DNA from 3 places in the Pseudoalteromonas sp. APC 3250 genome. Region 2 is predicted to be linked to each of the others. Evidence: predicted binding sites of a transcription regulator. Region 2 holds the regulator's gene; each other region holds the start of a gene.
The links. The regulator FliA, encoded in region 2, starts transcription of late flagellar genes. The targets are predictions, from matches to a motif close to CTAAAGNTNNNNNNNNNNNNGCCGATA.
Positions count from the first base shown of each region.

Region 1 (10,815 bases), on a different contig from region 2:
GAGCGAATTTACACCGCAAACCTTACGTTTTGATAAGCGCCGTAATGAATTACGTATTCGTGCTCGTGCAAAAGACTTTCAAACCTTTGGTAAGGTTAAAGCCATTCTTGAGCAGCAAGGTGTGACTGTTGAGCAGGGGTCGTTAAATAATGATGGTGATTATATCGTCGGCGAAATTAGACTGCGAGGTGCACAATGAAACAGCAGTTCATGAAATATTGGGGTTCATTAAAAGAACAAGAGCAGCAGTTAATAATGGTTGCGGGTGGTGTATTTATTATTTTTGTTTTGGTAATGGGTATATTTAGACCCTTAAATACGGCAATAGAAAATGCGCAACAATCACAAATAAAACAACAAGAATTGCTAGCATGGGTAGACGACAGTATCGTTAAACTTAAAGCAGCAGGTAAAGCGCAAGCGGTGAGCAATCAAAACCTCAGCCAAATAGTGAATAATACGCGCGGTCGTTACAGCATTAATATTAGTAAAATGCAGCCAAATGATAATTCACTTCGTTTAACACTCGACTCAGTGGAGTTTAATCAATTAATCCAATGGATTGACGAGCTGGTTAATCAGCATGGTTTAAGCGTAGAAAATTTAGATTTAAGCCAAGATGATAAATCCGGTTATGTACGCGTTAGCCGTTTAGTATTAGAGAAGTAGTTAATGAAAAAAATAATAATTTTATCCATCGTTTTTGTAATTAGCTTTCTTGTTTTTAGCGTTATTAAATTGCCCGCTGCAGTGGCTTTAAATTTTGCTAAACCTTACTTACCTGCGCAGTTAGAGGTAGGGCAAACTTTTGGTACGCTATGGCAAGGTCAAATAATGCAGCTTCGCTTTCAAGGTGAACAGTTGAACAATGTACGTTGGGATATATCAGGCTGGTCAATCTTTAAAGCTCAAGTAAATACTAACTTACGTTTTGGTAATCCTCGCGAACGTGATGACATTTCTGGGTATGCAGATATTAGCTATTCTCTCACAAATGACGAACTTAAAATAACCGACACAGTAGTCCGATCAACGGTTGAGCGTGCTATGCAGCGCATTGATTTACCGTTACCGGTTACTGCTAAAGGACGCGTTATTTTAGAGCTCGATGAGTACGTTTCAGGCGCTCCTTATTGCCAATCATTACAAGGTGAAATAGCCAGCCCTGATATTGATGTGCAAGGGCTAACTGGCTGGTTTAATATAGGCGATTTAAGCGGTAAGTTAAGTTGTAAGTCGGGCGATGTAGCCATACTTATCGAGCCAAATAATAGATTAGGGTTAGAGGCTGATGCTACACTAAAAGCCAATTTTGATTTTAAAGTAGCGGGATATGTTAAACCTGATCTCACTTTACCGAAAGAAGTTCATGACGCGGTGAAGTTTTTAGGTAGACCAGATAACCAAGGTCGGTATCCACTTAAATTTTAATATTTTATAAAAAAGAGTTTTAATGCAAATACCTCAGTTTACTGAGCAGCACGCCAAACTGCTCAGCGAGTTTTTAACTACCCAGCCTGGCGCTATGAGCCTTATTCAAAGCCAAGGTTATTTATTTGGCACTATTTGTTCACCTGAGCCATTAGAAGTACATCAATGGTTAGAGCAAATTCTACCTAATACCGCGAATGACCTTGATGAAGACATGTTGTTTTTGTTTATGGCATTACATCACCAAGTAAGTGAACAAGTATTTGAACTTGGTTATAAGTTACCCGCTGAGTTTGACCTTGAGTTTTGTCAGCAGTGGTCTGCAGGTTTTTTAACTGCAAGCCAAACGTATACTCATAAGTTACTCCAGAGTGAGCAACTAGATATTCAATACAAGCAAGCGCTTGAAAGTGCACAGGCGACTCTTAGCTTTTTTGCATTAGATAAACCAACGATTGCACAGATTGCACAGCAAAATAATATCGATGAATTACATTTGTGTGCGCAGCAGTATGAATTAATGGGCGACTTTGCGTTAGGTTTTGCTGAACTTATAGAAATTGTCGCGCTTAATAGTGGTTTGTATACCGATGAAGGGTGGGATGAATAAGTAGGTAAAGCCTTAAGCGCCAATCTCTAATTCAATATCAGTGCAACCTTGTTTGCACTGTATTACTCCCTTACCAGGTTCGCTGGTGGCTAAATTTAACGTTAATACACCCTGGCAATGCTCACATTTAAGTGTTTTACCTTGTGCCAACTGCTTAAGCATAGTGCGGTGCTTGTGAAATGAGTTACTTGCTTTTTTATTTAATCCAGAAAAATCCATTATTTCACTCTCGCTTGCGCTAATGACTCTTTGATAATGCGACATACCGTTGTTAAACGTTCTGAATAAAAGTAGAGGTTTAGATCGCCTTGACGACAATAGCGTAGTTCAAACAACTTTACTGACTCATCATTGGTAAAGGTTTTATCAATATAGTCTTCTTCGGATCTTGAAAGTGCTAACTGTTTATTGATTTTGTTTCTTGTCATGGTTGCGACAGGAAAACGATCGACTTTAGTTGTGCTGCTTAACAAGCCTATACCATCACCGAGTAAGCGCTCACGAGGCTCTTTTACCAAGGGGTGATCAATGGTAAAAAATGCTAGGATCACAACCACTAGTATAAAAAATTTCTTCATAAATACACAAACCTTGATCCAAACAACACGTTAGTAGCCGGCAAGTGTAATAAAATACATCTTAAAAGCAAGTCACAAGTTGAATAAATTATTAGCAATCTAGTCAGTAATTTTAGCCAATATGCGTATAATAAGGGGAGTAATTAGATATTTCTGAAATATCTGAAAGTATACAAGTGCGACCTAAAGCGTATTATGTTTAGCATGTAAGTTGCTACACTTAGGCGAAAAGTACAAAAAGATTGCTGAATTTTTATTTCCTAGCGGCGTTGAGGAACTTCAATGGATAAGCAAATTAAAGTAAAAAACATACCAACAGAGGTTAAGATCCAAAAACCCGATCTGAGCCGTCAAGAAGATAGATTTAACCCACGCAACCGTATTTATGTGCGCGCTGTTTCAGGGCTCCATCAATTACTAAGACAACGTATTGGCTTTTTAGGCATGCTGGCGTTTATGTTATTGCCATGGATCAACTTTAACGGTCAACAAGCTGTTTTATTTGAGCTAATGGAGCAAAAATTTAATATTTTTGGCTTAACCCTGTGGCCACAAGATTTCACCATTCTTGCATTTATATTTATGCTAGCAGCGTTTGCCTTATTTCTGGTTACCACTTTTTATGGTCGAGTGTGGTGTGGCTATACATGTCCGCAAACAGTATGGACCTTCATTTTTATTTGGTTTGAAGAAAAGTTTGAGGGCAGCGCTAACCAACGTAAAAAGTTAGATCAACGGCCGATGGATTTTGACAAGTTCTGGCGTAAAACGGCTAAGCACACTAGTTGGGTATTATTTTCTTTATATACTGCGTTAACGTTTGTTGGTTACTTCACGCCTATTCGCGAACTACTGCCTGAATTTGTTACCTTTAATGTAGGCGGTTATGCCTTAGTTAGTATCATTGTATTTACTATTTGTACTTATGGTAACGCTGGGTGGATGCGAGAAATTATGTGTTTACATATATGCCCGTATTCACGTTTTCAGTCAGCAATGTTTGATAAAGACACCTTTACTGTAAGCTATGATGAAACTCGTGGTGAAAACCGAGGGCCACGTTCTCGTAAACAAGACCCTAAAGAGTTAGGTTTAGGTGACTGTATTGACTGTAACTTGTGTGTGCAGGTTTGCCCAACCGGGATTGATATTCGTAATGGTTTGCAATATGAGTGCATAAACTGTGGCGCTTGTATTGATGCCTGTGACGGCGTAATGGATAAAATGAATTACCCTCGAGGCCTTATCTCTTACACCACCGAGCGTAATTTAGAAACACCGGAGAATAAAACCCATCCGCTGCGTCCAAAGCTGATTGGTTACAGTGTTATTTTAATCTTACTTACCGGTGCGCTGGTTGCTAATATCGCCATGCGTAAAACCATGGACTTTGATATTATTCGCGACCGCAATCAGTTGTATCGTGTCGATTTTAATGGTTTAGTTGAAAACACCTATACCTTAAAAGTAATTAACAAAGCACAATACGAGCAAACATTCTCTATTGATGTAACAGGGTTAGATAATTATAAATACTTAGGTGATACTACCTTTACAGTAAACGCTGGTGAATCGCATAATGTACCGCTATCACTGGTAATGGATCCTTATGATTTAAAAGCGCCAATGACCGAGTTTAACTTTGTGTTGTCGCCAATAAACGAGCCCGATAATAAAATATCGCAGCCAAGCAACTTTTTTAAAGCGCGATAAAGAGTCTGTATTAAAAGACGAACACTGATATTAACAAAAAAGCGGGATATTCCCGCTTTTCTTTTATATAAGAAGTATATGAGTAAATTTAGCTTTATTGACTTAACCCCAGATCTTATTTTGGATGCCATAGAAAGCGTGGATATTTATGCTGAGTCAGGGTTGCTAGCGCTGAATAGCTACGAAAATCGGGTGTATCAATTTGTAGCCGAGGGTGCAAAGCGTTACGTTGTTAAGTTTTATCGGCCTGAGCGCTGGAGCAAAGCGCAAATTCAAGAGGAACATGATTTTGCTTTTGAACTGGCTGCCGCAGAAGTACCGGTGGTGGCGCCAATAAAGCATAATGGGCAAAGCTTATTTGAACACCAAGGGTATTTATTTACTTTATTCCCAAGTGTAGGCGGGCGTTTATTTGAAGTCGATAACTTAGATCAGCTTGATGTATTAGGGCGTTTAATTGGTCGCATGCACCAAGTAGCCAAAACGAAACCCTTTACCCAAAGACCCACCGTTACCTGTGATGAATATTTAGATACAGCTAAAGTTCATTTACAAAAAAGTAAGTTAGTCCCTATGGGATTAGAGACTTCCTTTTACACTATTTTAGATTTAGTCATTGCTCAAACTCAACAGCAATATAAAAATGTAGAAGGCATTCGCTTACATGGTGACTGCCATGCTGGTAATATCCTATGGGCAGGAGATGCATTAATGTTTGTTGATTTAGACGATAGCCGTCAAGGTCCTGCAATTCAAGATTTATGGATGATGCTCAGTGGCGATCGACAAACACAGCTGTTACAGTTAGACACTTTAGTGAATGCATATGAAGAGTTTTGCGATTTTGATCACTCACAACTTAAGCTGATCGAACCGCTTCGCGCTATGCGTATGATTCATTACATGGGGTGGGTTGCAAAACGTTGGAGTGATCCTGCTTTTGTACGGAACTTTTCATGGTTTGCAGATGACAAATACTGGGAGCAACAAATTTTAGCGCTTAAAGAGCAGTTTGCAGCTTTGCAAGAAGCCCCGTTAAAATTATTGCCATAATATTTTTATTTAAAAAGAAGTATAACGAGATATTCATGCTTAAAAAATTAAAACTAAGTTTACTGATCCTATGTTTACCTTTTGCAGCATTAGCTGCTAACTTTGAAGCGGGTAATCAATACACTGTAATTGATGTTGAAAAAAGTAAAACCCCGAATGTAACCGAGTTTTTCTCTTTCTATTGCCCACATTGTTTTAAATTTGAGCCGGTAGCCAAAGGGATTGCAGAAAACTTACCTGAAGGGGCTGAGTTTGTAAAAAATCATGTCAACTTTTTGGGAGGCGTTTCACCACAAGCGCAAAGTAATTTAAGCTTTGCTTACTTAATCGCAAAGAAACACGGTCAAGCTGAAGCGGTAACAGCGCAAATTTTTAAAAGCATTCATATACAACGTGCGCCATTAACTGAAATTAAAGACGTTAAAAAGTTATTAGAGCTTAATGCAATTGACAACGCGACATTTGATACCGACATCGCTAGTTTGCCTATCATAGCAGCTGAACGTGCCATGCAAGATAAGCAGAATAAATATTCTGAACTTGGTGCATTAACTGGCGTGCCTACATTTATCGTAAATGACAAATACAAAATCAATATTAATACAATCAAGAGCCAACAAGAACTTGATGAGTTAATTAGCTTTTTACTAAAACTATAATTTTTGGAGCACCACAATAATGATCAAATTAGTTAAAGCAGGGTTACTTGCTGTATTACTCCCTTTAGCTGCAACCAGTTTTGCTGCCACTTACGAAGAGGGCGTGCATTACGATGTCGTCTCTGATCGTGCAACCAGAAAACCAGAAGTAAAAGAGTTTTTCTCTTTTTACTGTCCTGCATGTAATAACATGGAACCACTGCTGGCCGAGATCAAACCTAAGCTAGATAAAAACGTAAAGTTTAAGAAAAGCCATGTAGATTTTGTGGGTGTACGTGACCCAGAACATCAAACCATGATCAGCCAAGCATTAGCTACAGCTGAAGTACTACCTCAAAAAGATAAAATTATTTCAGCGATGTTTGATCATATCCATGCAAAGCGCGCTCGTTTTAATGAGCTTGCAGATGTAAAAGATGTATTTTTAGCTCAAGGCGTAGATGGCGACAAGTTTGATAAATTATTTGAAAGCTTCTCGGTACGTACACTTAGCTCTAAAATGAAACGTGACCAAGATTACTTTAAAGGCAAAGGGGCACTTCGTGGCGTTCCTACGTTTATCGTTAATGGTAAATACAAGCTTAACTTAGGTGGTGAGTCAGGCATTTCAACGCCAGAAGATGTAAGCGCACTCATTAATTACTTAGCAAATAAATAAGTAGTTTGGTTAAATAAAAAAGCTCCTTAAGGAGCTTTTTTTATTTACGTTGTAAAAATACACCAGATTCAATATGGTGTGTGTAAGGGAACTGATCAAATATTGCAAAGCGCTTAACCTCATGGGTTTGCGTTAAGTGTTCAAGGTCACGCTCTAATGTGTCTGGGTTACATGAGATATAAATAATATTTTCATAATTAGCCACTAAGTCACACGTAAGCGTGTCCATGCCTGCTCTAGGCGGGTCGACTAAGATGGTTTGGCAGTTGTAACTACTCAAGTCAATGCCATCTAAGCGAGAGAAAGTACGCTCGCCTTTCATTGCCTGAGTAAACTCTTCGCTCGACATGCGAATAATATCTAAGTTAGTTACTTGGTTTTGAGCAATATTATATTGCGCTGAATGCACCGACGATTTTGATATTTCCGTCGCCAGCACTTTATTAAATAAACCAGCAAGTGCAATAGAAAAGTTTCCATTACCACAATACAGCTCTAGTAAATCATTGTTTAGTGGTTTACATAACTCTTGTGCCCACTCTAACATTTTAATATTGACCTTCGCATTAGGCTGAGTAAAGCTATTTTCTACCTGTTGATAGATTAACTCTTGGCCATTCACCATTAAGCGCTCAGTAACAAAGTCATCGCCCAATTTTTCTTTTTGCTTACGTGCACGGCCAATAAAGTCAATTTTGTACTGGCTACTTAGCTTTTCCTTTAAGGCATTGATCTCAGTTAACCAGTGTTCATCAAGTGGCTTGTGATATAGCAAGCTCACTAAAATTTCACCACTGAGGGTTGATAAATAATCTATTTGAAATAGCTTACGACGTAGTACTTCGCAGTCTTTTAAATTATCAATCATCACCTGCATAATTTCACCTACTAAAGGAGCTGCAGGGTCAAAGGTATCAACACGTATTTTATCTTTTGTTTGTTGATCAAACATAATATGAAACAGATCGTCACCATCGTGCCATACTCTAAATTCTGCACGTTGGCGGTAGTTAATGGGCTCAGAGCTAAATACTTCTAACTGTTTTACACCAAAACGTTGAAATTGCTCTGTAATACGCTGCTCTTTTTCATTTAATTGTGCATCGTACTGCGTGGTATCTATATTTATAACTGCCATTAACGGTATAACCTTATCGTTGAGATCTGTTTATCGGCGCTATTGTAGGGAGCGAAGCGTATTTGTCTAGTTTTGATCAAATATAGTGAGCTTTTTTTGAGCATTTTACTACAGTATAGGCTTACTTGGCCGATATAAGAGTAAGTCTAAATAGGAGTCTTCTCATGAAAATAGGTAACTTTAGTTTTGTTCCAAACAGTAATGCTAATAAATACAATACTAAACAAGCAATGCCACAGCCTAAAATAGACTCGCCACCAACTAGTTATCAGCAACGAGGAAAAGAACTGGCTGCTGCCGTATTAGGTGACAAAATGGCAAAAGAACTAGGTTTGCCGGTCGCTGAAACCAAAAAAGACAAACCACTGTTTGATTTTAATGAAGTCGTAAAAAATGTTTTAGACTTTGTTACAAGCTCGGTAAAAAAAGCCAAAGCCAATGGTGCCGATAACGACAAACTACAAGATATGCTAAATCAGGCACGTAAAGGAGTGCAGACGGGTGTTGATGAGGCTGTGGATGAATTAAAAGGCATGGGCGTATTTAATCAAGAACTTGAAGAGGGTATTGATAAGTCTAAAGAGGGTATCTTTAGTGGCCTCGATAAATTTGAGCAAAACTTATTTAACCCACAACCTGCAAGCGTAACTGTTAGTCAGGCGCAATATGTAAGTTTAAGCAATAGTGCTGATTATACATTTACCACAGCAGAAGGTGATGAGGTGAGTATTAGCTTTGCAGATGCTTACCAATCGCAATCATCTAGTCGCTATCAAAAAACAGATGATTCACAATCATTTAGTACGCAATTTTCTGAATCCCGTGAGCTCTCTTTCTCGATGTCAGTAAACGGTGAGCTTAATGAAGACGAGCAGCAAGCCATAAATGATTTAATGGCAGAGTTACAAGATGTCAGTAAAACCTTTTTCAGTGGCGATTTAGATAAAGCATTTGAACAAGCCCAAGAACTCAGTTTAGGGAATGAACAGCTGGTGGCATTCTCAATGGACTTACGTCAAAGCAAAACCGTTGCTGCCATTAAAGAGTATGAACAAATTAAGCCAACATCAGAAAAAGCCATTGCCGAAACTGTTGCCCCTTTTAATGATGATCTAAAATCGGCTTACTCTAAAGCGCAAACCCTAGGATTAGAAAGTCAGCTATCAGGTATCATTCAATGGCTAAATCAAGATCAACAAGAAATAGATAAACTGGTTGATTACACTAACACCATGTTTGAAAACTTAGATAAATTAAACGCCGCTACTGCAAAGCTAGGCACTGAGTAAAACTACTTTCTTTTACAAAAGCCACATGGCAAACTGCCGTTCTTAGTAAAGAGTAGGAATGGTAGTTTGTCAGCGCACATCATGGTATTTGATTCAGGTATAGGTGGAACCACCGTGCTTGAGCATATTCAGCAAAGCATTCCTCATGCTCAATATAGCTATTTTATGGATAATGCATTATTGCCCTATGGTGCACAGTCGCAACAAACCATCATTCATCGCCTATGTGGATTGATTCAATTTATTAAAGATGAGTCACTAAATGTCGACTTAATTGTTATAGCCTGCAATACCGCCTCAACATCAGCGTTAAGTTCTGTACGTCAAATTACCGATATTCCTATTGTTGGGGTAGTACCTGCAATTAAACCCGCAGCGCAATTAACGCAATCAAAGCATATAGGTTTATTGGCAACTCCCGCAACGGTATCAAGCCCGTATACTGATGCACTTATAAAAGAACATGCCTCATCGATAACCACAAGTTTATATAGTAGTGTTGAACTAGTTACTTTGGCAGAGACTCTCTTTTTTACCCAGCACTTAGATCTTGATAAGTTGCACACTGAGTTAGACCGATTAAATATTAATAACGATATAGATGTGCTGGTATTAGGCTGTACTCACTTTCCTATTTTAGCTAAACCAATTAGTGATTACTTTAATACGCAAGTACAGTTATTAGACTCTGGTGCGGCCATTGCTAAGCGAGTTAGTTCTTTACTCAAATTAAGTGATAATCAAGCAGGCATAAAAAAGCCGCTGCACTATTATGCAACGGCTGATGTATGTAGTGATAAACTAGCGGTTAAGCAAGTTACACTGTTTGATCCGACTCTGAACGATAAGAGTTAGAATCATCTTCTTGTTTTTGTTTTGCTTCACGTACTTTCAAAGTACGTTGTTGGAACTCACTATCGTTTAGCTTAGCAATTGCATTATCAGCATCTGCTTGTGCCATTTCAACAAAGCCAAAACCGCGACGCTTGCCAGTATTCTTATCTTTTAACAAACGAACGTTAAATACTTTGCCTTGCTCTTCAAATAAAGTACGCACTACACCTTCATTTGCACGATAAGGAAGATTGCCAACATAAAGTGTTTTTGTTTTTACTTCGGCTTCTTCTGTACTTACTGATGACATTGCAGCAATAACAAGTCCACCAATTAATAAACCGGCACCGAATAGAAGTGCAGGGTCTAATGCTAGGCTTGCAAGCGCAAACTTAACGATAACAAAACCAACAACAGCAAGAATAACTGCGAAGATAAAAGATTTTTGATCGGGTAATTTCATTTTTGATCTACCAATAAACAGGAAATAAACATTAATTTAACATTGTGAACTTGCTATCTTAACGTCTTAATTGAACATAGCAATGAAATTTATAGCAAATAGTTAATAAGAGTGTAAAAAACAACCGATAGTAAGGCGTTTCTTTACTATTTTAGCCTCGTTTGTTTGAAACTTGAGCAAACGGTAAAAAGATCTAAAAAAAAGGTTGATCTGTTTTCGGATCTCCCTATAATGCGACCCCACTGAGACGGGGAACGCCAACGCATAGCGAGGCATGAGCTACTCAGAGAGTTAAGTAAAACTTAAATTTAAATCGTCGAAAGAAAGTTTAAAATTAAGTGTTGACTCGAAAAATAAAGGATGTATTATACGCATCCCTAGCGACAACG
Region 1 covers NZ_JASDCM010000029.1:284-11,098, reverse strand. Annotated here, with positions in the region: gene gspL (type II secretion system protein GspL) at 1-199, shown strand, start outside; gene QL986_RS18295 (type II secretion system protein M) at 196-669, shown strand; gene QL986_RS18290 (type II secretion system protein N) at 673-1,431, shown strand; gene QL986_RS18285 (UPF0149 family protein) at 1,454-2,041, shown strand; gene QL986_RS18280 (hypothetical protein) at 2,054-2,260, opposite strand; gene QL986_RS18275 (hypothetical protein) at 2,260-2,619, opposite strand; gene ccoG (cytochrome c oxidase accessory protein CcoG) at 2,902-4,332, shown strand; gene QL986_RS18265 (serine/threonine protein kinase) at 4,411-5,385, shown strand; gene QL986_RS18260 (thiol:disulfide interchange protein DsbA/DsbL) at 5,421-6,044, shown strand; gene QL986_RS18255 (thiol:disulfide interchange protein DsbA/DsbL) at 6,064-6,702, shown strand; gene trmA (tRNA (uridine(54)-C5)-methyltransferase TrmA) at 6,743-7,840, opposite strand; gene QL986_RS18245 (DUF5610 domain-containing protein) at 8,005-9,129, shown strand; gene murI (glutamate racemase) at 9,196-9,984, shown strand; gene QL986_RS18235 (RNA-binding protein) at 9,947-10,426, opposite strand.
Region 1: QL986_RS18245 (DUF5610 domain-containing protein) is a predicted target of FliA. The motif match lies at 7,949-7,975, and genes of this name have one in related genera.

Region 2 (10,815 bases):
AGGCGGTGTTTTTGCGTTAGTCGGGCCTACAGGCGTGGGTAAAACCACCACAGTTGCAAAACTGGCAGCATTGGGTGCACAAAAATACGGTGCCGATAAAGTAGCGCTTATTACTACCGATACTTACCGTATTGGTGCTTATGAGCAGCTAGCAACGTATGGTCGTATTATAGGTTGTGGCGTTAAACAAGTTAAAGATGCAAATGAATTAGCAGAAGTTTTATACCATTTACGAAATAAACGTCTAGTCTTAATTGATACAGCGGGAATGAGTCAACGTGATTTACGTTTAACCGAGCAGTTAAACACCTTAATGCGTAATCAGCGTGTTGATATACGTAGTTATTTAGTATTAAGTGCGACGGCGCAAATTAATGTATTACAAGAAACAGTAAGGCACTTTAAAAAAGTACAGCTAAGCGGATGTATTTTTACTAAACTTGATGAGTCATTGAGTTTAGGTGAGATTATTAGTATTGCGATTCAAAATCGTCTCCCAATAGGGTATCTTACTAACGGTCAGCGAGTACCAGAAGATATTAGAGTGGCAAATGCCGAAAAACTAGTAAAAAAAGCTGAGCAATTGTATTTAAAAAGAATAAAAGCACAACAATCACGACACCAATCAGTGGCGTCGAGCACAGTAGAGATGTATGATTAACACAGTTTTAGATCAAGCAAGCGGCCTTCGCAAAATGAGCAAGAATAATAATAACGGCGTAAAAGTTATCGCTGTCACCGGCGGCAAAGGTGGAGTGGGTAAAACGAACGTATCCCTTAACACGGCAATCGCGTTAGGCCAACAAGGCAAACGTGTGCTTGTACTAGATGCTGATTTAGGATTAGCGAATTGTGATGTGATGCTTGGACTGCGCGTTGAGCGTAATTTATCTCATGTTTTATCGGGCGAATGTGAACTTGATGATATTTTAGTCGAAGGTCCCGCAGGCATAAAAATAGTGCCTGCAACATCGGGTTCGCAAAGTATGGTTGAGTTATCACCCTCAGAGCACGCTGGACTTATTCGTGCATTTAGTGAACTTAACACCGACTTTGATATTTTAATTGTTGATACCGCTGCGGGTATTTCCGATATGGTGCTGAGTTTTTCTCGCGCAGCGCAAGATGTGGTTGTGGTGGTATGTGATGAGCCTACATCAATTACCGATGCCTATGCTTTAATTAAAGTACTTAGCCGTGAGCACGGCGTTTATAAATTTAAAATTGTTGCCAATATGGTGCGTAGTTTACGCGAAGGGCAGGAATTGTTTGCAAAACTTTCAAAGGTTACCGACCGATTTTTAGATATATCAATGGAGTTGGTTGCAACGGTTCCATATGATGAAAATATGCGCAAATCAACGCGCCGCCAAAAAGTAATTGTTGAGGTTTTTCCTGGGTCGCCTGCTGCAATTGCTTTTAAAACACTGGCTACAAAAATTGCTAAGTGGCCAACACCTAGTCAAGCCTCGGGTCATTTAGAGTTTTTCATTGAGAAACTAGTTAGTAACTAACAATGACAATACCGGTGAATAGAGCTATGGGATATCAGTCAACACAAAATTTAAATATGATTGTTGAAAAGCATGCCTCATTAGTCAAAAAAGTGGCGTGCCATTTAATTGCTCGTTTACCGGCCAGTGTGCAGCTAGATGATTTAATTCAATCGGGTATGATTGGTTTAATTGAAGCTTCAAAAAACTTTGATGCGAGCAAAGGCGCAAGCTTTGAAACCTTTGCCGGTATTCGTATTCGTGGTGCGATGATAGACGAAATGCGCCGAGGCGATTGGGTTCCACGTTCAGTTCACAGAAAAAGCCGTTTGGTTGCAGAGACTATTGTTGCGCTTGAGAACAGTTTAAACCGTGAACCTAAAGATAGTGAAGTTGCTGAAAAACTTGAAATTTCGCTAAATGAGTACCATCATATTTTAAACGATGTAAATGTAAGCAAAGTGTTAGGTATTGAAGACCTTGGTATAGATGACGATGTGATTACACCTCATGGCCAAGATTTAGCACTAGACAAACCGTTCAATAATGTTAAAAATGAACGGTTTAATGAGTCTTTACTCAGTGCAATAAAGTCGTTACCGGAAAAAGATGCAATGGTGCTTTCTTTGTACTATAACGATGAGATGAATTTAAAAGAAATTGGGCATATACTCGATGTAAGTGAATCGCGTGTAAGTCAGATACATGGTCAGGCGATGATTAAGCTTAAAGCAAAAATCAATGACTGGATAAACTAGAAGTAAGTAAATAAAGGTTCAGGCCTCACTGGAGGATGTTTTGGATAAAAACATTAAAATTCTTGTTGTTGATGATTTCTCAACAATGAGACGTATTATTAAAAACCTGTTGCGCGATTTAGGTTTTACCAATGTTCAAGAAGCAGATGACGGGTCAACTGCTTTGCCTATGTTGCAAAATCAAGCGTTTGATTTTGTTGTAACAGATTGGAATATGCCAGGCATGCAAGGTATTGATCTTTTGAGGGCAATTCGAGCTGATGAAAAATTAAAGCATATTCCTGTTTTAATGGTTACAGCAGAAGCTAAAAAAGAACAAATAATTGCTGCGGCCCAAGCAGGTGTTAATGGTTATATTGTTAAACCATTTACTGCAGGTACATTGAAAACTAAATTAGAAAAAGTGTTCGAACGCTTAGGTTAATGAGAGGGAGAGGCTTATGTCAGCACCTGCTGCGCCTCAGATTACTTTAGAACAAGCTCGCCAGTTAGTTGTTTTTTTAGAAAATGGTGAGCAAGATAAAGCGAATCAGTTAATTTTAGAAACAGCTTCACAAGAGCAATCACAGTTATTTGCTGAGGTGGGTAAGTTGACGCGTCAACTGCACGAAGCTTTAAAAAGTTTCGAGTTAGACACGCGTTTAACAGACATTACCACTGATGCCATCCCTGACGCAAAAAAACGCCTTAACTATGTCATGGAAATGACAGAAAACGCAGCCAATAAGACAATGGATGCGGTTGAAGCAAGCTTACCATTAGCACAAGAAATCGCTGACGAAATAGCTGATATCAAGCCAACGTGGGATCGTTTAATGAACCGCGAAATAGAGCTTGGTGAGTTTAAATCACTTTGTCATAGTATTGATAAGTTTATGAGCAGTTCTCATCACAAAACCGATGAGTTACAAATGCTGATGACTAATGTGCTGATGGCTCAAGACTATCAAGATTTAACCGGTCAGGTTATTCGCCGTGTTATTGAACTTGTCCGTGAAGTTGAAGAAAGTTTAATTCACCTGTTGACTGCATTTGCAGCGCAAGGTGGTGAGGTTGAACCAACTGAACAACCAGAAAAAATAGAAGATCCCATTGTTGCACAAACACTAGCAGGTCCCGAAGGGCCTATTATTGATAAAGAAACGCGTAATGATGTTGTATCTGATCAAGATGAAGTTGATGATCTATTATCAAGTTTGGGCTTCTAATAGGAGAGTACTGCATGAGCTTTGAAGTCGATGAAGATATTTTACAAGACTTTTTAGTAGAGGCCGGAGAAATCCTTGAGCTTTTATCTGAACAGTTAGTAGAACTGGAAAACAACCCAGATGATACTGAGCTACTAAACGCAATATTTCGCGGTTTCCACACTGTAAAGGGTGGCGCTGGCTTTTTGGCTATGACAGAGCTTGTTGATGCATGTCATGGTGCTGAAAATGTGTTTGATTTACTGCGCCAAGGTGTAAGAACAGTTAACTCTGAATTAATGGATGTGATTTTACAAGCACTGGATACCATTAATGAAATGTTTGCCACGATTAAAAATCGTGACCAGCCAGAGCCTGCTGATCCAGAATTACTTGCAGTACTTCACAAACTTGGACAGCCACCGACAGCAGAAGAGCTTGCCGGCGATTCTGTGGTTGAAGATATAGCTCCTGTCGAAACCCCATCGGTAGAGCCCGAACCAGTTGCAGAGCAACCGAGCAACGATGCTGAAGAAGACCCGTTTGCTTTTGATGAATTATTTAGCGGCCCAGATAGCAGCAGTACTGAGTCTCAGATTGATGAAATAACCGAAGACGAATTCGAAAGCCTACTTGATGAACTTCATGGAAAAGGGCAAGCCCCACAAGAAAAACAATCATCATCAAGTGACAATGATGTCAGTGGTGATATAACTGACGATGAGTTTGACAGCTTATTGGATGAACTTCATGGTGTAGGCAGCTTTGGCGAAGTGAGCCAAGCAACCGCAAGTACACCACAACAAACACCATCAGCCCCTGTGGCTCCACCAAGTAACGAGCAAAGCTCGGGCGATGATGAAATAAGTGACGACGAGTTTGAAGCGTTACTTGATGAACTTCATGGTAAAGGTGCACCTAAGTCGATAGAAACACCGGCTCCTGTAAGTAAACCAGAACCAGTGGCAGCTAAAAAGCCAGAACCAGTTGCTGCAGCTAAGCCACAGCCTAAACCAGAGCCAGCTAAGCCTGCTCCTGCGGCACAAGCAGCTAAAGCTGCGCCGCCTAAAAAAGCAGCGCCTCCACCGGCAGAAACAACAGTACGTGTTGATACCAAACGCCTAGACCAAATAATGAACATGGTGGGCGAGTTAGTACTTGTGCGAAATCGCTTAGTGAGTTTGGCGACTAATTCTGATAGCGAGGCTATGGGTAAAGCTATTTCCAACTTAGATGTTGTGACTGCTGATATCCAAGGTGCAGTAATGCAAACACGAATGCAGCCAATTAAAAAAGTATTTGGCCGTTTTCCTCGTGTTGTACGTGACTTAGCACGAACACTTAAAAAAGATATTAATTTATTACTTGTCGGTGAAGACACCGATTTAGATAAAAATTTAGTGGAAGCATTGGCCGATCCATTGGTGCATTTGGTTCGCAACTCGGTCGACCATGGTATTGAAATGCCCGATATTCGTGAAGCATCGGGTAAACCTAGAACAGGTACGGTGACTTTATCAGCTTCGCAACAGGGTGATCATATTCTACTTACCATCCAAGATGATGGTGCCGGTATGGATGCTGAAAAGCTTAAAAAGATTGCGATTAGTAAAGGGGTGCTTGATCACGACCAAGCGAGTCGTCTTTCTGATACTGAAGCTTATAACCTTATTTTTGCACCTGGATTTTCAACCAAAGAAGAAATCTCAGATATTTCTGGCCGTGGTGTTGGTATGGATGTGGTTAAAACAAAAATCACTCAGCTCAATGGCTCGGTTAACATAAAATCAGAAATGGGCGTAGGGACTACTTTAGAAATCAAAGTTCCACTAACACTTGCGATATTACCTACCTTAATGGTGGTGGTGGGAGAGCAAACCTTTGCCTTGCCGCTAGCGGGTGTAAGTGAAATATTCCACTTAGATTTAACAAAAACTAATGTGGTTGATGGCCAGCTAACGATTATTGTTCGTAAAAAGTCGATTCCATTATTCTACCTTGAACATTGGCTTATAAAAGGCGCTGATAGAGGTCAGCGAAAAGCACAAGGGCATGTCGTTATTGTGCAAATAGGGACTCAAAAAGTAGGGTTCGTTGTTGATTCACTAATAGGTCAAGAAGAAGTGGTGATCAAGCCTCTAGATGCATTATTGCAAGGTACGCCGGGTATGGCGGGTGCGACTATTACCTCTGATGGTGGAATTGCACTGATATTAGATGTACCGAGTATGCTAAAGCATTACGCTGGATAATAAAAAGTAGGTATAAACTTTATGCCTACCCATTCATTGAATAAGAGAGCGAAATGGCTGTTAAAGTTTTAGTAGTTGATGATTCAAGCTTTTTTCGCCGCAGAGTGAGTGAAATTCTTGAACAAGACAGCGGCATTGAGGTAATAGGCTTTGCTGTAAATGGCCGAGAGGCCGTCGAAAAAACAGCTCAGTTACGTCCTGATGTTATCACCATGGATGTTGAAATGCCGGTGCTGGATGGTATTAGTGCTGTGAAAGAGATCATGGCGAGTAATCCAACACCTATTTTAATGTTTTCATCGTTAACACGAGCAGGGGCATCTGCCACTTTGGATGCGCTTGATGCTGGGGCGATGGACTTTTTACCTAAAAAGTTTGAAGATATTGCTCGCAATAACGATGATGCAATTAAGTTATTGCAAAATAAGGTTAAGGAAATAGGCCGCCAGCGTATTGGAAGAATTACGAGAACGGCCCCATCTCCAAGTATTAGTAAACCAGCGTCAAACAGTTCTGAACGCTTTTCTAACCTTGCTAAAAAGCCGATAGTTCAACCTGATCGTAGCTTTAATAATGCGAGTCCTGCACCTAATAACAGCAGTGCCTCAGCGCGTGCCAGTGGTAAGCAGTATCAGTTAGTTGCTATTGGTACATCCACAGGTGGGCCAGTTGCACTGCAAACTATTTTGACGCAATTACCTGCTAATTTTCCACACCCTATTTTACTCATACAGCATATGCCTGCTGCATTTACCCCGGCCTTTGCTACTCGCTTAGATGGCTTGTGTAAGATTAAAGTAAAAGAAGCGCAGCAAGGCGATAGATTACAACCTGGGTGCGCTTATTTAGCGCCAGGTGGCCAGCAAATGATGGTAGAAGGACGTGGCTCTAATAGAACCCTTCGTGTGTTTGAAGATAAAAATGAACGAGTAAACTATAAACCAAGTGTTGATATTACCTTTGCCAGTGCGGCCAAAGCGTATCAAGGTGATGTGCTTGCCATTATTTTGACAGGCATGGGTGCAGATGGTCGTGATGGTGCTCGCATGCTTAAGCAAACTGGCGCTACAATTTGGGCTCAGGATGAAAAAAGCTGTGTTGTCTATGGTATGCCTCAGGCGATAGCCAGTGCAGGTTTAGCGAGCGAAAGCATTAGCCTTCATGATGTGGCTGCACGCTTAAAAAGAGAGGTTGGCTGTGGATAAGCTTTCTGTTTTAGGATTACTGGTTGCATTAGGTGCTATTGCAATCGGTTATTCTTTAGAGGGAGGTGTGGTATCTGCGCTGTTTAATGGGCCTGCACTAATTATTGTATTAGGCGGTACATTAGGTGCGGTGATGCTACAAACATCAGCCAATACATTTAAAAAAATGCTTAGTATTACTCATTGGGTTTTTGTTACCGACGACCATGATATTGAAGATGCTATTGAGCAAGTAAAACGCTGGTCGCATAAAGCCCGTCAAGAGGGTTATTTAGCATTAGAAAACGAAGCACTTGCGCATTCAGATCCCTATGCCGCCAAAGGACTGAGTTTATTAGTTGATGGCTGTTCAGAGCAAAAACTACGCGATACCCTCGAGATTGACTTATTACTTGAGCGAGAACGATTACTTGAGGCTAGCCGGGTATATGAAGCAATGGGTGGGTATAGCCCAACTATTGGTATTTTAGGTGCTGTACTTGGGCTTATTCAAGCCATGTCATTTATTAACGATCCTGAGCAGTTAGGAACGGGTATTGCCACCGCGTTCATTGCAACTATATATGGTGTTGGTTTGGCTAATTTATTATTTTTACCTATGGCCAATAAGCTAAAGCAACGGGTTGAACAAAAGATGCTTTATCACGAAATGTTAGCGGAAGGTGTAATTGCTATTAGCCAAGGTGAGAGCCCTATTAATATAGAACTAAAGCTTGAAGCCTACCGCGTTGAACGTCCAATTTTACAGGCCCATTAGCGCCTATGTTACGCCGTCGCTTACGTCATCACCAATTAAAGAGCCAACATACTGAGCGTTGGTTAGTTTCTTATGCGGATTATATGACCATAATGTTTGCATTTTTTGTTGTATTGTATGCAATTGCGATAAACAAAGAAGACAACATCAAGGTTTTATCTGATTCTCTTGAGCATGTTTTTGATAAGTCTGCAAAACAATATTCTCAGCAGGGTAACGGGGTAAATGGTGATGCTTTATTGCTTGAAAGGGTGACCCCTGAGGCTGAAATACTCTATGGCGAAAGTATTCAAGAGCTAGAGCAAGGCCCAGTGTTACTCGATGGTCAAAGTGACAATAGCAATATTAGTCAACGCCACTTAGGTAAGCCGCTGGATAGTTTATTGGCTAAATTACAATCGTCGCTGATTGATGAGATACGCAGTGGCGAGGCTAGCTTAGAACTAAGCCAAGACTGGTTGGTTATTGAGCTCAATTCCGGATTGTTGTTTGCTAGTGGTAGTGCTGTTGCACATAACAAGGCCAAAGAGATTGTAAAAAAAATTGAAGCAATCATCGCATCAGTCGATAACTATATAAGAGTACGCGGGTATACAGATAACGAAACCATACGAAATGAAATATTTCGTTCTAATTGGGAGTTATCAGTGGCGCGTGCAACCTCAATATTAGTTGAGCTAGAGCGTTTGGGCATTGAATCCGCGCGCATGGCCATTGAGGGATATGGTCAATACTCTCCCTTTGCCGATAATAATACCGAAGCTGGGCGTGCTGAAAACCGTAAAGTCGTGATTGCACTTTCTAAATATGGTTTAGCACCCGAGCCCTCTGATGAACAAACGAGATCATCAATTTCAGTATCAGAGCAAAGTCAGCCAGAAATTGAGCTACCAGCCCAAGACGATACAATAAAAATAATTCGTTTACCGCATGGTGGCATCCGTGTTACAACGCGCAACGAACAGTAATTAGGATGTAATGTGAAAGTTTGGACAGTAGCCAATCAAAAAGGGGGAGTAGGCAAAACCACTACAGCGGTTAGCCTTGCAGGGATCCTTGCGCTTCAAGGCAAGCGCGTGTTATTGATTGATACAGATCCTCATGCTTCACTAACCTATTACTTTGGTATTGATTCAGAAGATTTAGAGGTCAGTGTTTACGATATTTTTACTCGCGGCTCGAGTATGAAAAGCGAAGAAATATTGCAAGCATTATGCCCCTCAACAATTGAAAACCTTGATATTTTACCCGCAACTATGGCGATCGCGACACTTGACCGTAGCATGGGTAATAAAACGGGAATGGGCCTGATTTTAAAAAAAACACTGGCTAAAATTAGCGAGTATTACGATTACGCAATTTTAGATTGTCCACCTGTTTTAGGTGTGCTGATGGTCAATGCGCTTGCCGCCTGTGAAAGAGTGTTAGTGCCGGTGCAAACTGAGTTCTTGGCGCTTAAAGGGCTCGATAGAATGATGCGTACTATGGAATTAATGCAAACCTCTCAAGCGAAAAGCTATGAATATACTATAATTCCAACTATGTATGATAAACGAACCAAAGCATCGCTTGAGGCCTATAAAACACTACAAGAAACGTATAAAGAAAAAGTATGGCCAGGCGTTATTCCTGTGGATACTAAATTTAGAGATGCAAGTTTAGCGCAAAAAGTACCGGTAGATTTTTGCCCAAATGCGCGTGGAGTCTATGCTTATAAAGCATTACTTAAATATTTAATAAAACAAGGTTAATAAATGAGTAAGCAATTATTTGCTAATGAAAAAGTAGTCACTCAGTACTTAGGGGCGTTATTATCTGATGACGAACCAACAAAAGACCTTGAGCCTGTTGCTAAACTGCTTGAGCAGGTAACGTATGAAGAGCAAAAAGAACAACCAGTAATAGTTGAGCCTGTTGTTGAAGTTGAAAAGCTTAATAAGCAAGTATCGAATGTAGAAATTGACACCCACCAAGAGCAACACGTCGTGCCTGAGCAAGAGGTGGTTGTAGGTGGTGAAGCTGACTACTTTGATGGTGAGTTTCAAGCGCTGTTTTTTGAAGTGGCAGGGCTTACTTTAGCGGTGCCGCTAAAAGCCTTAGGTGGCATTCATGAGCTTGGAGAAGTAAATCATTTATTTGGCAAGCCTAAGTGGTTTAAAGGGGTTATGATCAACCGAGAAGAAAAACTCAATGTTGTTGATACCGCTCGCTGGGTTATGCCTGAAAAGTACGATGAGCAGTTAGAGGCATCTTTAAATTATCAATATCTCATCACTTTAGGTGATAGCCAATGGGGTTTATTAGCAGAAAAACTAATAAATAACATTACATTGAGTAAAGAAGATGTAAAATGGCGTACAAATAACAGTAAGCGCCCATGGCTTGCTGGAGTAATTAAAGAAAAAATGTGTGCTTTAATAGATGTTAATAATTTAAACGCACTATTAGAGAAAGGCTTAGATAGCCGTCACAAGTAATGACCATTACGAGGTAAGAGCATGAGTGAAGATAAATTACTGTCAGCTAAAAAAAATGCAGATAATAATGATGAGATTTTGCAGTGGGTTACGTTCAAGCTAGAAGATGAAACTTATGGCGTAAATGTAATGCAAGTGCAAGAAATACTGCGTTACACCGAGATTGCTCCTGTACCAGGTGCGCCTTCGTATGTGATTGGTATTATTAACTTACGTGGTAATGTTGTTACCGTTATTGATACTCGCTCTCGTTTTGGTTTACCTGATATTGAAGCGACGGATAATTCACGTATTTTAATTATTGAAGCAGAAGAGCAAGTGATTGGCATTTTAGCCGATAGCGTTTCTGAGGTTGTTTACCTACGTAGCTCTGAAATTGACAGTGCGCCAAATGTAGGTACAGAGGAAAGTGCTAAATTTATTCAAGGTGTATGTAACCGCGACAATGAGTTACTTATTCTGGTTGATTTAAATAAACTACTTAGTGATGACGAATGGGATGAGTTAAGCGATATATAAGCTTCTCTACATAAAACTATGTTATTACTTGGTATTGCTATTGCGGGTTTAGTTTTTGGACTATTCTCGCTGCTTTTAATTGTGATGTTTAAAAAGCGCTATGCGAGTGAGCTTGGCGCGCAATTACAGCAGTTTAAAGATTCATCAGAGCAGATTAATATTTTACG
Region 2 covers NZ_JASDCM010000006.1:189,794-200,608, reverse strand. Annotated here, with positions in the region: gene flhF (flagellar biosynthesis protein FlhF) at 1-661, shown strand, start outside; gene QL986_RS08910 (MinD/ParA family protein) at 654-1,514, shown strand; gene QL986_RS08905 (RNA polymerase sigma factor FliA) at 1,541-2,251, shown strand; gene cheY (chemotaxis response regulator CheY) at 2,292-2,675, shown strand; gene QL986_RS08895 (protein phosphatase CheZ) at 2,692-3,459, shown strand; gene QL986_RS08890 (chemotaxis protein CheA) at 3,474-5,690, shown strand; gene QL986_RS08885 (chemotaxis response regulator protein-glutamate methylesterase) at 5,744-6,895, shown strand; gene QL986_RS08880 (flagellar motor protein) at 6,888-7,652, shown strand; gene QL986_RS08875 (flagellar motor protein MotB) at 7,658-8,620, shown strand; gene QL986_RS08870 (ParA family protein) at 8,633-9,403, shown strand; gene QL986_RS08865 (chemotaxis protein CheW) at 9,407-10,129, shown strand; gene QL986_RS08860 (chemotaxis protein CheW) at 10,151-10,648, shown strand; gene QL986_RS08855 (DUF2802 domain-containing protein) at 10,667-10,815, shown strand, end outside.

Region 3 (10,815 bases), on a different contig from region 2:
ACTTCACCAATCCCTAAGCGAATTGGAAATTGATGACCATTTTTATGTTTTGCCCACACATCGCGATTAACACCAATAACACGTTTTACCTCATGGTTTGTTGTATTTTTTAAAAAAGCATCGTGTTGATTAGCAATATCATCAGCCATTAATATTTTTACATTCTGGCCAATAACCTCATTATCTTGCCAGCCAAAAATTGTTTCTGAGGCTTTATTAAAGCTCAAAATAGTGCCTTTAATATTGATAGTAACGATGCCGTCAATGGCAGTTGATAAAATAGCATCAAGGCGAGACTCTTCAGCTGATTTTTTCCCTAACAGCATTCTGTAACGGATCATGCCATTGATGATCACAACCACCGCTGTTAATAAAAGCGTGGCGAACGACACACTAATAGCAATAAAGGTTAGATGTGATTGGTTTGTTTGCTCGTTAATTATCGGGCTTGTTGCAATAAATCGCGTAGCAGCCATGCCCATATAATGCATACCAGCCACGGCAAGGCCAAGAATAAGGGCGCAAATAATACGATTATGCACAGGCGTTAATTTTTTAAAGTGTGCTGGTAAATGAAAACGTGCATAGAGACTTATAAAAGACAGCAGCACTGCAACAACAATTGAAGCGCCAAACCATATTGGATCATAACGAAGTAAAGGACTTAATTGCATCGCTGCCATACCGCTGTAATGCATGGTGCCAACACCCGCGCCAAATAAAAGAGAGCTTAGAATTAAATTGATAATACGAGGGTTAGAGCTATATGTTTTCAAACAAGAAAAAGCAATGGTACATGCCAGTAACGCCGGTATAAACGACACAAAAGTGAGTGTGGGGTCGTATTCAATTGTAGTGCACAAAGAAAATGCGAGCATAGCAATAAAGTGCATGCTCCAGACCCCTCCGGCAAGGACTAAGGCTGCGGTTATATTGGCTAACTTTCGATAAGATTTAAAATGTGTATTATTTGCTAAATCGATAACGTGCAAAGAAAAATAAGCTGCAAAAATTGCGGTGAGTATAGATAGTGTCACTAAACTTGGGTCGTATACACCATTAATAATTAGGCTTGGATCTGGTTCGTTTATAAAAAAATTAGCTAACATCAATCATTCACATAATAACTCTTAAATTCAGTCTAATATAAAATACAATAATAATCACAAGGTATTGAGTTATAAATTACAAAAGCAACGTAAGTGTTTTAAGCTCTAAACCATACTATTAATTGAGTAGCACTAAATGCATTGTTATTAAAATGGCATTTAGTGGGGATTATTTATAGATCAGCCGTTATGGTACAAGGTAAAATAAAACCCAGTGGTTAATTATAAATAGGCAGCATTCATTGTTGGATTACACTTTAAAGCGTAGTAAGCGAAGAAAAACAGTGGCTATCAAAGTCGCACAACGTGAGCTTACGGTATATGCGCCCCATTTTGTAACGAAAACACAAATTAATGAATGGCTGTTAAGTAAACAGGACTGGATTGATGCTCAGTTACATAAGCAACAAATTCAAGCCGATACACGACAGTTTCCACTCAAAACCCAGAGTATTAAATTATTTAATGAAGCTGTTAATGTGCAATTTGAAAACGCAGCACGCACTCAATGGCAGCAGCACAATGAAAGCCAAACGCTGTTACTGAGTATTTCTTCACGTGTAAAGCATCAAACGCAAATGTATCAAAGTTTGCTAGAGCAGTTTTTGCATGAGAAATTAGAAAGTTATATTGAAATGCGAGTTAATGATTATTGTCAGCTGATGGGTGAAAAGCTACCGAGTAATATTCGTATTCAATTGTATAAGCGTCGCTGGGGTAGTTGTAATCGTAGGCGTGAACTAACCTTCAACTTACACTTGGCAAGTGCACCGACATGGGTCATTGACTACGTGATTGTTCATGAATTAGCACATTTAAAATATTTAAATCACAGCGCTCAATTTTGGCAACGTGTGGGATTATTTTATTCAGATTATAAACAAGCAAGTAACTGGTTAAACAATCATGGTATGAGTTTACAGTGGGTATTTGAATAAAAAGAAATAAGGTAGAGAAGAGAAGTGGTGGAGGGAGCTGGATTCGAACCAGCGAAGGCTGAGCCGTCAGATTTACAGTCTGATCCCTTTGGCCGCTCGGGAACCCCTCCACACTAATTGTTATTGCATTTTGCCCCACTTAACTTAGCCTAAGAAAAGTGGTGGAGGGAGCTGGATTCGAACCAGCGAAGGCTGAGCCGTCAGATTTACAGTCTGATCCCTTTGGCCGCTCGGGAACCCCTCCAATGCAACGCCGCAGATAATAGCAAACTTCTTATTTAAGTAAAGAAAAAAGCTAAAGAAAATTCAAATTTAGCCGATAAATACTTATTAATTAGTTAAATAGGCTAAAGTCTATGCAGATTGGTGATTTGTTAATCACGGAGAGCCAGTTAAAAACAAGGCTTAACGAAAGTGTGCACGAAAACCGCCGAGGCGAGTTTGCACTTTTATTAGCAATGCTCTCTCACGATGCACTCGATTTTAGTGAATTCCACCTACCCAAAAGTGACACTAAGCATTATCATGCCGATGAAGATGCTCTGCGTAAACAATTTGGCGCAGGTCCAAAGCAGCCATTAGCGCCAGATACCTTTAATATGTTAATTGGTAAAAATAACACAGAGCTTTTAGCAAAAATGGGAAGCGCTGTAGGGATGAGTGATATAAAGTTAACTCAGTGCTTAAAGCCTGAGCCATTTAATATTCGTGATGATAAAAACCACATTCCATTGACTGTCATTGATAACTGTGAATTAGCGGTACGTCGACGAATTCAAAATACCAACATCGAGCTATCAAACCCTCAAATGGATGCGGTGGCATTTTATGATGATTTACAAAATGAAGCTATCCACCAGCCATTACATTTGTTTAGTGCCTAATTATATGTGTTCAATTGCTGCTTTATACATGCCATTTGATTGTAATAAACTGTGTTTATAATAGAAAGTAACTATTGGTTTTATAAGTGCTTTATTTTAATAACTGATTTAATATAAAAAAAGCATCCAAAATTTAAATGCAATTGCTATAATGGCGCAAATGGTATGACATTAAATGCCATTATCATTAAACCAAGGTAATTAGGAACGTAATGAAGAAAACATTCACGCTGAATCATGAGAAAATCAAATACCCTCGTATGGTTGATGCTGCAAAGCATGAAGTGAAAAAATATTTGAAAAGAGAACGTAATAAAACTTTACCTATTGATGCCGACTACTGGGCATTTGATTGTAAGTTTGGTAACACGGCTGAAGAAGCGCAAGTGGTTCACGTTGCTGAAATTAACAATCACATCAGTGAAATTGAAAAGCAAGGTTTAACTTCTTTTTACTTAGAGATTTTAGCAAGACCTGCACAGCGTCAAGATTTCGATGAAGATGATGGCGAATAAAACGCTAATTTGCGTTTAGTGTAGTTTTTGAAAATGGGCCTTGTGGCCCATTTTTTGTAGCTGTTATTTATACACTATGACATTTTTTGTATTTTTTATTACTGCCACAAGGGCACGTATCATTGCGTTTTACTTTAATATCGGCAACCGGTGTAATCTCACCATCAAGGTATCGCCATTGCCCATCTTCTTTAATAAACCTTGAATTTTCTGCCAACTGGCAATATAAATCTTGATAAAAGTAGTGAGCTTTAAATGTAACAAATCCTGTTTCATCATTATAACCAGAGTCTAATACGGTTAAGTTTATAAAACGGCAACTATTTGCAAAATCTTTAATTTCTGAAATTGAATTTTCAGCTTGTTTTTCTTTTGCATAACTTTCACGAACAAAAACCGCGTTTTTAACAGCATAAGCACTGTAGCGTGCACGCATAAGTTGCTCTGGTGTGTGTGGCTGTTTGGTTTTTAAATGAAAAGGCTCGCAGCAATCAGCATAAGGTTGCTGACTGCCACAAAAACATAATAGGGCGTTAGAAGTCATGATAAATGTACTGTGTATTAAAACGCTAGTTTATCAAGCTTATTGCGTAAGTGAAATCTCAGGGTGAGCGCTTTTTTTGCTAAAGCAATACAACTTAGTGCGCGTATGGCTCAAGTTTAATGATAACTGCGACAGTTGTTGGTTATTTATTATGTCAGTCCAGGTGATCACCGCGGCAAAATTTCCATTGTGAAGTGCAGAACTTAAAACATACTCTAAATTAACTAAATGCTTTTGACGAATAACCAGTAATTTACTGGTATCAATTGAGCATGAATCAAGTAGCGCTTTGCTCGGTACGTTATCGGGTGCTATTAACAGTGTCCATGCGTTTAGGCTGTTGTATTGGTGTAATACTTTTAATAACTCAAACGTTGCTGAAATTTCATCTTCAATTTGTACAACGTTAACACAATCTGATTGGTCATCTTGCTGGTAGCTTTTAACTGTTCTTACGGTAATTGGCTGTAACATAATCTTCTCACTCACTGGGTTTTTATACAGTACATTCATACAGTAGTTTATACAGTTGTTTGGTGCAAGTGTTTTTTGCTATTTTTTTGTACAGTTATTCATCTTAAAACGCGACAGTTACTATAAATATATAAATAATCTATATATAACAATGGTTTAATTTTTATTGAAAGTTAATGCCCACAGAATTAATTTTAAGGCTGGGAGCAAATAAATACAGATGAACAGGGGGTATACAGTAGTTTAAATTAATTAAGCGTGCTTGTTTTGGCTATAAACGCTTAATTAATTTACAGATGAAATGAGTTTTAGGGCAGTGAAATTATTTTTCGCTACTAGAGGGGATCAAATGTGAAAATTGTAACTGGTGAATTTGTTCATACAGGCTGGCTGCGTAGCATTGAGCATCTTTAAGTCGTTTGGTACTAATATGTTTTCGTATATCGCTCATTGCTTCTATGGCGGGTTCATAGCCTTGACTACTGGCTAAGCTAAGCCACGCAGCACCATGAAATACACTTTGCGGCACACCTTGTCCTTTTATAAAAAACAGCCCTAAATAAAACTGCGCGCGATAATTTCCTGCCATTGCTGCCAAACGCATCCATTTTGCGGCTAAGGCGCCTTGTTCATTTTTAAGGTAATAAAGGGCTTTATTTAATGTGTCTTGATCGGTGTTTTTAGAGCTCGCAGGGAGATTTGCATCGCTTGGTTGCGTTACAAAAGAAAGAATGTTGTCTAATTGTTGCTCTAAGTCTTGGCCACTTGGTGTCGTTTTGATCATGCTACTTCGTTTGTTATTTTAATCACTTAGCTAGTTTAGTATATAGCAAGGTAAAATGTCCTGTAAAAAGTTATTTTTATGCTAAAATCTCGCCACTTTTTACAACCACAAGTTTATTATGCTCGAAGCCTTATTCAAAATCCGTGCAAATGATTCTTCGGTTCGCCGTGAATGTATTGCCGGTATGACTACATTTATTACGATGGTTTATATCGTATTCGTAAACCCAGCTATGCTTGCTGAAGCGGGTATGGACCAAGGTGCTGCCTTTGTTGCCACCTGTATTGCTGCTGCAATAGGGTGTTTTATTATGGGTTTGTGGGCCAATTATCCACTGGCATTGGCACCGGGTATGGGATTAAATGCATTTTTTACCTATGGTGTTGTATTAGGTATGGGTTATAGCTGGCAAGCTGCGTTGGGCGCGGTATTTATGTCAGGGTGTATATTTTTAATTCTAAGCTTATTTAAGGTGCGAGAGTGGATTATTAATGCAATCCCTCTGGTGCTCAAGCAAGCAATAGCAACGGGTATTGGCGCATTTTTAGCTCTCATCGCACTTAAAAGTGCCGGTATTATTGTATCAAGTCCTGCAACACTGGTGCAGTTGGGTGATATTACCTCGCCTGGTCCTTTATTGGCTATTTTCAGCTTTTTTGTTATTGCTGCACTGCTTTATCGCGATTTTAAAAGTGGCGTACTGATTAGTATTTTACTAGTCACCGCGATTGCTGTGTCTATGGGGTTAGTGGAGTATCATGGTGTTATTGCTATGCCACCTTCTATCATGCCGACCTTTATGCAACTGGACTTTAGTGCCGCGTTTGAACTGTCGATGTTGAGTGTTATTTTTGCGTTTTTATTCGTTGATTTGTTTGATACCTCAGGCACGTTAGTTGCGGTAACTCAGAAGGCTGGTTTAGCAGATAAAAACGGTAATATGCCGCGTTTAGGTCGTGCATTAAGCGCCGACAGCACAGCAACCATTGCAGGTGCAATGCTCGGTACTTCAACAACCACGTCATACATTGAGTCTGTTGCAGGTGTATCTGTTGGTGGTCGAACGGGTTTGACCGCTGTGGTTGTGGGTTGCTGCTTTTTACTGATGATGTTTTTTGCGCCTTTAGCTCAAATGGTGCCTGCATACGCAACCGCGGGAGCTATTTTATATGTATCTGTATTGATGCTACAAAACTTAAAGTTTGTAAATTGGGATGACATGACTGATGCAATTCCGGTGAGTGTTGTATTATTAATGACACCGCTGACGTTCTCAATTGCACACGGTATTGCACTTGGTTTTATTTCTTATACGGCGGTAAAAGTGCTGTGTGGCAAAAAAGATCAGGTAAGCATTAGTGTTTGGATTTTAACTGCCTTGTTTATTGTTAAGTTCGCATTTTTATCTTAATGCAGGCAGCTTGTTAGAATATGTATATGTCCTAGTATGTAAACACAAAGTGGGGCAAAATCCTATTCAAAAAAAAGCCCATGCAACTGCATGGGCTTTTTTATTTAGAAAGGAGTTACCATTTCTTTTTAGGTGCAAATAATACGTCTAAATCATCTTGCTCTTGTTCGTTCTTTTTCTTCAATGATGTAGCATTTGATGCCTTGAGTTCATTACTTATCGTTTCAAGGTAGCCTTCAACTTCAGCTCGTTTTGCCGTAATGTAATCGTCATTAAATGAAACACTGTTAAGTGTGGCAGCTGCTTTTTCAAAGTACTGCCTAGCAGAGCCTATCATTCCAGCTGTTTGCGCTGATAACCCTCGTTTTATTTGGCTTTCAATGTTGATTCTTAGTTGTAGCTTTTCAAGGCGTTTGTCTTCTGCAATAAATACCTGGCTGTCTACTTTGCCTTTATTATGCTCAGAACGAATAATAGTGCGTAACTTTTTAATGCCTTGTATCAGCGATATCAGTTGTTTGTCGTTGCCTGGTAATACAAAGCCATCTGAACCGTCTTGAATTGGGTTTTGTAGTCGCTCTTTTGCTTCTTTTAAGCGGTTTTTTAGTCCACTACCTCCGCTTGAAATAGACACCATTTGACTGAGTGCATCATGAATTCGTCGTTGTAATATTCGCTGAGTTGCCTCTGAAAGTGGAATGTTGGCGCTATTCATTAATGCTTCTTCGGTTTCTTCAATGATTGCTTTTTGTTTTGTTAACTCTTTGCGTCGTTCAGCTTCTTGTTTTTCTTTGTGTTGCTGAACAGCACTAACCCATAGTGCAATGACTATAAGTGCAACAATTAATACAATTATAATGGAAACTATCATGTTATAATTCTCAAATTCTTAACCTTATTATCTAATCTTACATTAAATATATAAAAGGTGGGAAACTTTGCTCAGATTAACTGAAAAAAGCGTCACCATAAAGCGTTTAAATCTTAATATGTTATGTTTCGATTGCTGATAATCATTGCTACCTCAAGTTTATTTATTGTGTTAACCTGAAATTTCAACAAATTAATTGTTATATTATGTAACATTAATCAGCCTTTTATATAGCTACCTATAGTTAGGGTGCGCTTTTATCTGTCAATGTGAATTATAACGAAACTACATAGCCATGAAATTACAACAACTTAGATATATCGTAGAAGTTCAAAATCATAAATTAAATGTTTCAGCTACGGCTGAGAGTTTATTTACCTCCCAGCCTGGTATTTCTAAGCAAGTACGTATGTTAGAAGATGAGCTCGGTGTACAAATTTTTGGCCGCAGTGGTAAGCATTTAACTCATGTTACTGGCGCTGGCGAGGAAATCATTAACATATCACGCGAAATACTCTCAAAAGTTGAGGGTATTAAAGCGGTTGCGAATGAACATACTTTACCGGATCAAGGCAAACTTAATATTGCTACCACGCATACACAAGCACGGTATGCGTTACCGAGTGTAATTAAAGGCTTTACTCAAAAATACCCTGCGGTATCACTGCATATGCATCAAGGTACACCACAGCAAATATCGGATGCAGCCGCTCGCGGTGATGCTGACTTTGCCATTGCCACAGAAGCGCTTCATTTATATTCAGATTTAGTAATGCTGCCTTGCTACCATTGGAATCGTAGTATTGTGGTTGCTAAAGATCATCCCCTTGCGAAAAAAGTGGATAATTTAACAGTGGCTGATATAGCCCAATACCCACTCATTACTTACGTATTTGGCTTTACAGGTCGTTCGGAGCTCGACAAAGCATTTAATGCTTACGGATTAGAGCCACATATTGTATTTACTGCCACCGATGCCGATGTCATTAAAACGTATGTGCGTTTAGGGCTAGGTGTGGGTGTGGTTGCATCTATGGCAATTGATCAGGTAAACGACAGCGACTTAGTGTGCATTGATGCTAGCCATTTATTTGAGGCGAGCACGACTAAAATTGGCTTTAGAAAGGGCAGTTTTTTACGCACCTACATGTATGACTTTATCGAACGTTTTGCACCGCATTTAACTAAAGAGCGAGTAGAGCGTGCGAGTTTACTGCGTAATCAAGAAGATGTTGATAAGTTATTTGCTGATATTGAATTGCCGGTTAAGTAACCGCCATAAACAGCAATGAAAAGCCGCTTAGTTTTGCAACTAAGCGGCTTTTTTGTGCTATGTAATTAACCTGAACTGTGGATAATAAATCCATCTCAAGCAGCTATTTTCAGCGCTAACTGCGTTGAATTTACTTGCAATAGGCTAGCTATTGACGCGTAATTTCGCCTTGTTTTCACTAAAAATCTCTAGCTAGAGAAAATAAACATAAATATCATTTTGATCCAATATGTTAGTAAATCTCTTAACCAGAGTTCAGGTTAATTAGCACTCGATAATATTAACGGCCAGTCCACCGCGAGCGGTTTCTTTGTATTTTGTTTTCATATCGTTACCTGTATCGAGCATGGTTTTTATTACTTTATCCAGCGATACTTTTTGCTCACCACTACCGCGTATAGCAAGGCGCGACGCATTAATTGCTTTAATAGCGCCCATTGCATTACGTTCAATACAGGGGACTTGCACTAAGCCGCCAACAGGGTCACAGGTTAACCCTAAGTTATGTTCCATACCAATTTCAGCGGCATTTTCTACGTGTACAACGTTACCACCAACAATTTCAGTAAGTGCGCCTGCGGCCATTGAACAAGCAACACCGACTTCGCCTTGGCAACCCACTTCAGCACCAGAAATAGAGGCATTCTTTTTATATAAAATGCCTATTGCAGCGGCAGTTAATAAGTAGCGGGTAGCAATATCACGGTCTACTTCTTTAATAAAAGTATGATAATACATTAATACTGCAGGTAAAATTCCGGCTGCGCCATTTGTGGGGGCAGTTACTACACGTCCTCCGGCTGCATTTTCTTCGTTTACAGCTAATGCGAATAAATCAACCCAATCCATGGCGCGCAGCGGATCGTTACTGACTTCTACATTTAGCTTTAAATATAAGCTTGGCGCACGGCGTTTTACTTTTAATCCGCCAGGTAAAATACCTTCGGTGCGCATACCTCGCTCAATACAGGCTTTCATTACTTGCCAAATATTAAATAGCTCATCTTTAATGGCTTCTTCACTGCGTAGCGTCTTTTCGTTTTTCATCATTAACGTTGATACGCTGTAACCCGACTCTTTACACATTTCGAGTAATTCTTTAGCCGAGCCAAACGGGAACGGGGCTGGGTTTTCTTCACGGATATCTAAAGCAGCTTGTTTTTCTTTTTCAAACTCTTCATCCGTAACAATAAATCCGCCACCAATAGAGTAGTAAACTTTGCTATATACTTTTTCGCCGTTGTTATAGGCAATAATTTCCATTGCGTTGGAATGTTTAGGGAGTGTCTTTCTGCGATGAAAAACAATCGCGCCCTGCTTAGGGAATTTAGCTTTGTGAGTTTGGTTTAGGTAAATAACCTGTTCTTTTTCAATTTTAGCGAGTATGTCATCCACTAAATCGGCATCAATGGTTTCAGGATCATACCCTGCTAAGCCAAGTATCACTGCTTTACCAGAGCCGTGGCCAACACCTGTTTGGCCAAGCGAGCCGTAAAGCTCTACTTTTACATCGGTCACATTTGCTAATAGTTGTTGTTCGTTTAGGTCATTAACAAATAAGCGTGATGCACGCATTGGGCCAACGGTATGTGACGATGAAGGGCCAATACCAATGCTAAACATATCAAATGCACTGATCATAATGTGTGTCTCTACTTAGTTTTCTCAGCATTAAGCTGTTCTTTGAACGGTCGACTATAATAACGTGGAAACGCAGGTGTGTAACCCTTATTAGTAAAGATTTAAACTGGTATGGCGAGTTGTTTTGTAAAGTTTTTAATAATGCTGGCTGTGGCTCCCCACAAAAGCCCATGTGGGGTGATAAAGCCATTTAAGGTAATGATTTTTCCACCTCGTTCAAAGGGCAAAGGTTGCCAGTTAGCCGCGTTATTCAGCGCTTTTATAGAGAGTAAAAAGCTAGCTTGCACTTCGTTGTGGTCGTTTTCCCACACTGTTTCTTTTTTAATTAAGCCTACAAAGGGGCGTATAGTAAATCCGGTCAGGGTTGAATA
Region 3 covers NZ_JASDCM010000001.1:491,823-502,637, reverse strand. Annotated here, with positions in the region: gene QL986_RS02275 (PAS domain S-box protein) at 1-1,109, opposite strand, end outside; gene QL986_RS02270 (SprT family zinc-dependent metalloprotease) at 1,355-2,047, shown strand; tRNA gene QL986_RS02265 (tRNA-Tyr) at 2,073-2,157, opposite strand; tRNA gene QL986_RS02260 (tRNA-Tyr) at 2,207-2,291, opposite strand; gene QL986_RS02255 (VC2046/SO_2500 family protein) at 2,404-2,931, shown strand; gene QL986_RS02250 (DUF6172 family protein) at 3,144-3,446, shown strand; gene QL986_RS02245 (YchJ family protein) at 3,514-3,990, opposite strand; gene QL986_RS02240 (SulA-like leucine-rich domain-containing protein) at 4,030-4,464, opposite strand; gene QL986_RS02235 (sel1 repeat family protein) at 4,787-5,248, opposite strand; gene QL986_RS02230 (NCS2 family permease) at 5,367-6,659, shown strand; gene QL986_RS02225 (hypothetical protein) at 6,775-7,530, opposite strand; gene cysB (HTH-type transcriptional regulator CysB) at 7,826-8,803, shown strand; gene QL986_RS02215 (L-serine ammonia-lyase) at 9,068-10,444, opposite strand; gene QL986_RS02210 (CoA pyrophosphatase) at 10,546-10,815, opposite strand, start outside.
Region 3: QL986_RS02255 (VC2046/SO_2500 family protein) is a predicted target of FliA. The motif match lies at 2,343-2,369, and genes of this name have one in related genera.